2 regions of the Lysinibacillus sp. FSL M8-0134 genome follow, and region 2 is predicted to be linked to the other one. Evidence: a T-box and tRNA genes for the amino acid it is inferred to sense, from the RefSeq annotation. Region 2 holds a T-box; the other holds one or more tRNA genes.
The links. The T-box of region 2 lies ahead of tyrS (tyrosine--tRNA ligase). A T-box ahead of a tRNA ligase gene usually reads a tRNA of that ligase, here a tRNA-Tyr.
Positions count from the first base shown of each region.

Region 1: it has a tRNA-Tyr gene. The T-box ahead of tyrS (tyrosine--tRNA ligase) is inferred to sense a tRNA for this amino acid. The anticodon was not compared.

Region 1 is NZ_JBBPAJ010000002.1:358,297-361,715, reverse strand. It holds gene mbcS (acyl-CoA synthetase MbcS) at 1-1,113, opposite strand, end outside; tRNA gene MKY49_RS21690 (tRNA-Asn) at 1,383-1,459, shown strand; tRNA gene MKY49_RS21685 (tRNA-Glu) at 1,575-1,649, shown strand; tRNA gene MKY49_RS21680 (tRNA-Val) at 1,704-1,779, shown strand; tRNA gene MKY49_RS21675 (tRNA-Tyr) at 1,795-1,878, shown strand; tRNA gene MKY49_RS21670 (tRNA-Gln) at 1,893-1,967, shown strand; tRNA gene MKY49_RS21665 (tRNA-Lys) at 1,980-2,052, shown strand; gene rocF (arginase) at 2,238-3,143, shown strand; gene sigW (RNA polymerase sigma factor SigW) at 3,277-3,419, shown strand, end outside.
Region 2 is NZ_JBBPAJ010000001.1:2,837,340-2,840,758, reverse strand. It holds gene MKY49_RS14535 (LTA synthase family protein) at 1-1,296, shown strand, start outside; T-box leader at 1,427-1,667, shown strand; gene tyrS (tyrosine--tRNA ligase) at 1,801-3,015, shown strand; gene MKY49_RS14525 (DUF2759 domain-containing protein) at 3,066-3,245, opposite strand; gene MKY49_RS14520 (MBL fold metallo-hydrolase) at 3,415-3,419, shown strand, end outside.

The sequences.
Region 1 (3,419 bases), on a different contig from region 2:
GGCAATATCACCAACCTCGCCAACCGGTGCTTCATTACCTTCATTGTCGATAATACGTACAATATTACCTGGTGTTGGAACACCCATTGATCCTGGACGTAATTCAGTGTTTTCAAGTGTACCAATTAATAATGTATTTTCTGTCTGCCCGTAACCATCTCGTACTTTAAGTCCAAAATGCTTCATGAAAGTTTCGATGACTGGACGATTTAATGGTTCACCAGCAGAAACGGCACTACGGAGAGAGGAAAGATTATAGTCTTGTAGATTATCAATTTTCGCCATGATACGATATTCAGTCGGTGTACAACATAGGACATTAATTTTTTCCTCTTGCATTAATTGAAGGTATGTCTTTGCATCAAACCCACCATGATAAACGAATGCTGTGGCACCAAGCATGATTGTGGATAAGAAAGGACTCCAAATCCATTTTTGCCATCCCGGGGCTGCAGTTGCCCAAACTAAATCACCTTCACGAACGCAAAGCCATTTTGAAGCAGCTGTTCGAATATGTGCATATCCCCAGCCATGTGAATGAACAACACCTTTAGGTTTACCGGTTGTCCCTGAAGTATACGAAAGGAATGCCATATCATCACGTTTTGTCGCTACAGCTGTAAATGTAGTTGGCTGTGTACTTGCTAATTCATCTAAAGAAGTCCATTCTTCTTTTGCACTACCGATAACTAATTTGTTATTTAATGCGTCTACAGTAGAAGCTATTTGATCAACCTCACCAGTAAATGCCTCATAGGCAATAACGGCACTAGCAGAAGAATGTTCCATACGATATTCCAAGTCACTTGCACGTAGCATTTCTGAACATGAAATAGGAACAATGCCAGCCTTTAAGCAGCCAAGAAAAACGAAATAGGCTTCTGGTAGGCGAGGTATAATAACTAAAACGCGATCCCCTTTTTGAAGCCCTATCTTCGTAAACGCATTGGCGTATTGGTTCATTTTTTGGACAAGTTCAACATATGAAACTGTTCTTCTCTCTTGTTGTGTATTTAACCAACGTATTGCTTGACGATCACTATCCTGCGAAAACTTTTCTAATTCCTCTGTGATGTTATAAAACTCAGGTGCAATTAAATCATTTGATACCATAAGAACATTCCTCCCCCAGGAAATTTGATAGAAAATTCATAAAACTATTTTTATTTTAACAATTACAATAATATACAGCAAGAATATTTAGTACGTAAAATAGAAATATTAGATATAATAGAGAACTATTATGCATTGAATTAATCTGTAAGCATCCTTCGACAAAAAAATATAAAAATTTTCACCAAATGTGTTGCATTATTTAGAATGCTTGCTATAATAAGAAATGTACTTAAGAGGTTATTTAAAACCGAATTGAATAGTATTGTTCCGAAGTAGCTCAGTTGGTAGTAGCACCTGACTGTTAATCAGGTTGTCGCAGGTTCGAGTCCTGCCTTCGGAGCCATTTTTTTGTCCATTTTTAAGATTCTGTTGTACATAAAAATTTTTTTGTAGAAAAGTGTTGCAACAATTAGGAAAAGATGTTATTATAAGTCTTGTCCTGTTTAAGACATAAGAATGGCCCCTTGGTCAAGTGGTTAAGACACCGCCCTTTCACGGCGGTAACACGGGTTCGAATCCCGTAGGGGTCACCAATAAAACATAGGCTTTAAAAAGAAAATAAACTGTGATATAACACCTGTTTCTATGGAGGATTAGCTCAGCTGGGAGAGCATCTGCCTTACAAGCAGAGGGTCGGCGGTTCGAGCCCGTCATCCTCCACCATTATTGTGTTATTCCGGAGGGGTAGCGAAGTGGCTAAACGCGGCGGACTGTAAATCCGCTCCTTAGGGTTCGGCGGTTCGAATCCGTCCCCCTCCACCAGTTTTATAAATGATTGGGGTATAGCCAAGCGGTAAGGCAACGGATTTTGATTCCGTCATGCCTAGGTTCGAATCCTAGTACCCCAGCCATTTTTCTTTTATGAGCCATTAGCTCAGTTGGTAGAGCATCTGACTTTTAATCAGAGGGTCGAAGGTTCGAGTCCTTCATGGCTCACTTTTTTAGAATAAAATACATTCAAAAGTGTTATATTAATTACTGATAACTAATCTCTTACTGAAAACAGTAGGAGATTTTTTTATGTTCTCTAAATTTGAATAAATATGCATATTTTTGTCGGGTTGAGCCAAGTGGTATGTAGGCTTTACAATAATCTTATAACTTTTAGGGGGTATAAAAACATGAATAAACTTAATATTTCTATTATTGGAGTACCAACAGATTACGGACAAGCACGTCGTGGTGTAGATATGGGACCTAGTGCTATCCGTTATGCGGGGGTTGTAGAACGTTTAGAAGCTATTGGACACGAAGTACAAGATCAAGGAGATATTCGTGTTAGCCAAAAGCAAGCGGATGCCGCAGTAGATGAAAAATTACTTAATTTAGAGGAAGTAGTGGAGGTTAGTACTGCTTTAGCTAATAGTGTGCATGAAGTAGTGGAACAGAAAAAGTTCCCGCTTGTATTTGGTGGAGATCACAGTATTGCGATTGGGACATTAGCGGGACTAGGTGAGCATTATAAAAACCTTGGTGTTATTTGGTATGACGCTCATGCGGATTTAAATACACCTGAGACAACACCTTCAGGTAATATCCATGGTATGCCATTAGCGGTTAGTATCGGACTAGGTCACGAACGTTTAGTCCAAATTCGCAACTATGCTCCAAAAATTAAACCAGAGAACGTTATTATTATCGGAGCTCGTTCAGTAGATCCTGGTGAGCGTGATTTGATTAAAGAGCAAGGCATCAAAGTTTATACAATGCATGAGATTGACCGACTTGGAATGACGCGTGTCATGGAAGATGCACTCGCTTATTTAAAAGAGCGTAATGTTGATGGTTTACATTTATCTCTTGATTTAGATGGATTAGATCCGCTATATACTCCAGGGGTTGGTACGCCTGTTCCAGGAGGAATTACGTATCGTGAAAGTCATTTAGCAATGGAGATGCTACAGGAATCTGGGATGGTAACATCAGCGGAGTTTGTAGAAGTAAATCCAATTTTAGATGAGAAGAATACAACGGCAAATGTAGCTGTTGCATTAATGGGATCATTATTTGGAGAAACACTAGTTTAAAGAAAATTTTACAAAAAATTGCCTGTTGCCACATTGCATAAAAATCTTTTGCTATAATTAAATTAAAACGAAACTTTTCTTATCGATGGGTCGTATAGTATAAGACAGTTGTAAAGGTGGAGAAGTCAACACGATGGATGCGTTAGTAAATAAGAGAATAAAACAAGTGCTTAAAGGCGATCAAAACGCATTTGCCGATATTGTGAGTCTCTATCAGCACAAACTGTACCAAGTATGCTATCGAATGTTAGGCAACAAACAAGAGTCCGAAGACAT
Region 2 (3,419 bases):
TATGACATTTATATTCAATCGAAATCATCTGCGCAACGTGCGTTAGCGGATGGTAGTGAACTAGTTGAAGTAAATAACTATATTCGTTCAAATCAGGCAGCCATTAACCCAGAAATGTTTGGGAAATATAAAGGTCGCAACTTAATTGTTGTGTCTATGGAGTCCTTACAAAACTTTGTCATTAATAATGATATGAATGGTCATGAAGTGACACCATTCTTAAACTCTTTAACAAAAGATAAAGATACGTATTATTTCAGTAATTTCTATCACCAAACAGGCCTTGGAAAAACATCTGACTCAGAGTTTATTTTAGAAAACTCCTTGTTTGGTTTAGGCCGTGGAGCAGTATTTTTCACGCATGGTGGAAATACGTATAACTCAATGGCAGAACGCCTTGGAGAAAATGGTTACTTTACAAATGTTATGCACCCGAATAATAAATCTTTCTGGAACCGTGACATGATGTATCAATCATTAAAAATCAATAAATTTTACGATATAGATTCATATACGGTTGAAGAAGGGCAAGCTGTAAACTGGGGTATGAAAGATACTCCATTCTTAGAGCAATCAGCTAATTTAATGAAAGATATGCCACAGCCATTCTATTCAAGACTGATCACGCTAACGAACCATTATCCATTTACATTGGACCCGGAAGATATTATGATTCCTGAATATGATTCGAACTCTGGTACTTTAAATCGTTACTTCCAAACAGTACGCTACATGGATGAAGCTCTAAAAGATTTCTTCCAACAGTTAAAAGATCAAGGTGTTTATGATAACTCTATTATCGTTATGTATGGTGACCATTATGGTATTTCTGAAAACCATAATAAAGCAATGGCACAATATTTAGGGAAAGAACAAATCACACCATTTGATAATGCATTACTGCAAGAAGTACCTTTATTCATCCATATCCCAGGATCTGGTGATGGTAAAGAAATGACAGAGATTTCAGGACAAATGGATTTACGTCCAACAATCTTACATCTTCTTGGCGTAGAAACGTCAAAAGATATGCAAATGGGGGCAGATTTATTCTCTCCAGAGCATGAGGACTTTGTTATTTTCCGTGATGGACGCTTTATCACAGATAAATACGTTTATGCTGGTGAAGCTTGCTATGACAAAGTAACTGGCGAAGAAATAGAAGGTGAGCCATGTCAATCATATGCTGATCGTGCCACAATGGAGCTAGAAAATTCCGATGCGATTATTAATGGTGACTTGCTTCGTTTCTATGATGAAAAAACAGGTAATTTAAAGCAGGATTCAGTTAAATAATCATATTAGAGAGATCTCATGACGAGGTCTCTCTTTTTTACATTATTATTGACAAAAGGGGATATATGATTATAATAAGTGTAAATATCTGCATAACGAAGATTTGTTTTTCGCATTTCGGAGTATAAGAGTAAAGGCATGGAAAAGAACGAGTAACTTTAATGGAACTGACAGAGAGTAGCCGGACGTTGAGAGGCGCAAGGGATATTAAAGTGAATACATCTTGGAGCTGCGTACCGAAAATTTAGTAGGCTACGACGGGGTTGCATCCGTAATCATTGCAGGGGTATCGCTTCGGCTGTACTTTTAGAGGAGAGCTATGTGAGTAGTTCTCGAAAAAAGGTGGTAACACGTTCATGAACGTCCTTTAGGAATAATCCTAAAGGCGTTTTTTTGTGTTTGAAGCGAACTAAACAAAGTGAGGATATTATTTCCTAATGGTTCCCAAGTAACTCTTATAGATCTTGCAATATTAATTTTTAATATTACAAGGAGATGTTTTGTATGTTTTTAACACCAGAGGAGCAATTCGTGATCATCAAGAAAGGTGTCGATAAAATCGTTGATGAGCAGGAATTACGTGCAAAATTAGAACGATCATTTAAAAAACAGCAGCCTTTAACAATTAAATTAGGACTTGATCCATCCGCACCAGATATTCATTTAGGTCACGCAGTCGTTCTTCGAAAAATTAAGCAAATGCAGGATTTAGGTCATCATGCAATTATTGTTATCGGTGATTTTACAGGACGAATTGGCGATCCTACAGGTAAAGCAAAAGGGCGAACAGCCTTAAATGACGATACAGTGAAGAAAAATGCCCAAACCTATTGTGAGCAAATTTTTAAAGTGTTAGATAAGAACAAGACAACGGTTCGTTTTAATAGTGAATGGTTAGCAAAGCTGTCGTTTGAAGAAGTCATTCAGCTAGCAGCCACAACATCTGTTGCTCGACTTTTAGAGCGTGAGGATTTTCAGAAACGTTACAAGCAGCACGTACCCATTGGCATGCATGAATTTTTTTACCCCCTTATGCAAGCATATGATTCGGTGGAGCTAGAGGCTGATATTGAGCTAGGGGGAACAGACCAAACGTTTAATATATTAATGGGGCGAAACTTACAAAAGCAGCGAGGGATAGAAAAACAAGTTGCCATTTTTATGCCACTACTGGAGGGATTAGATGGCATTGAAAAAATGAGTAAAAGTTTAGGTAATTATATTGGTGTCAATGAAGCACCTGAAATGATGTTTAAAAAGGTGATGGAAGTACCTGATGCATTAATCGTAAAATATTTCGAATTAGCAACGGATGAGCACCCACTACAAGTGCAGGCCATTCAAGATAAACTTCAAAAGGGAGAGAATCCCCGCGATCTGAAATTGCGATTAGCAGAAGTGATAACGACTTTATACCATGGAGTTGCAGCAATGAAGGAAGCGAGAACTTACTTTGAAGCAGCATTTCAACGAAAGGAAATACCGAAAAACATTCCCGTTTTACTCTTAGAGATTGATAAGGAAAGGGTAGAGGATATCCTTCCCCAATTAGTGGCAATGGATTATATTCAAAGTAAAAGTGAGTTTTTACGGTTAATCAAGCAAAATGGGGTATCTTTGAATGGAGAAAAATTAGCGCTAGATGACCTTTCGCGCGTCCTAATGAATGATGATGTGATACAAATTGGTAAGAAACGATTCCTTAAATTAAATAAGTAGTGAAAAAAAGAGCAATCTCCGTGGAGACTGCTCTTTTTCTGTCTAAAATTTTAGTGTAATGTTGGTGGGTAACCGCTGTGAACAATTGTCATGATGACGAACCATCCAAATACAACAGCACTTAATAAATTGAAAACAACGCTTAATAGGTTCTTTTCTTTAATTGCTTGGAATGTACCAACTACAGCTAAAATCGCTACTAGACCAAAAATAACCATTAATAAGTTCATTAAAAATAGACACTCCTTTCGACATCAGAAAATGAATGTCGCAAACAATATTCCTCCTTAATTGTAAACGTTCTACTTATTTTTGTCGAGAACTAAAATAGCGCAAACTATGAACATTTATCGTCAAATTGTGGCAAAGCCTGTATAATAGAAAGTTGAGGTGATAACTATGAT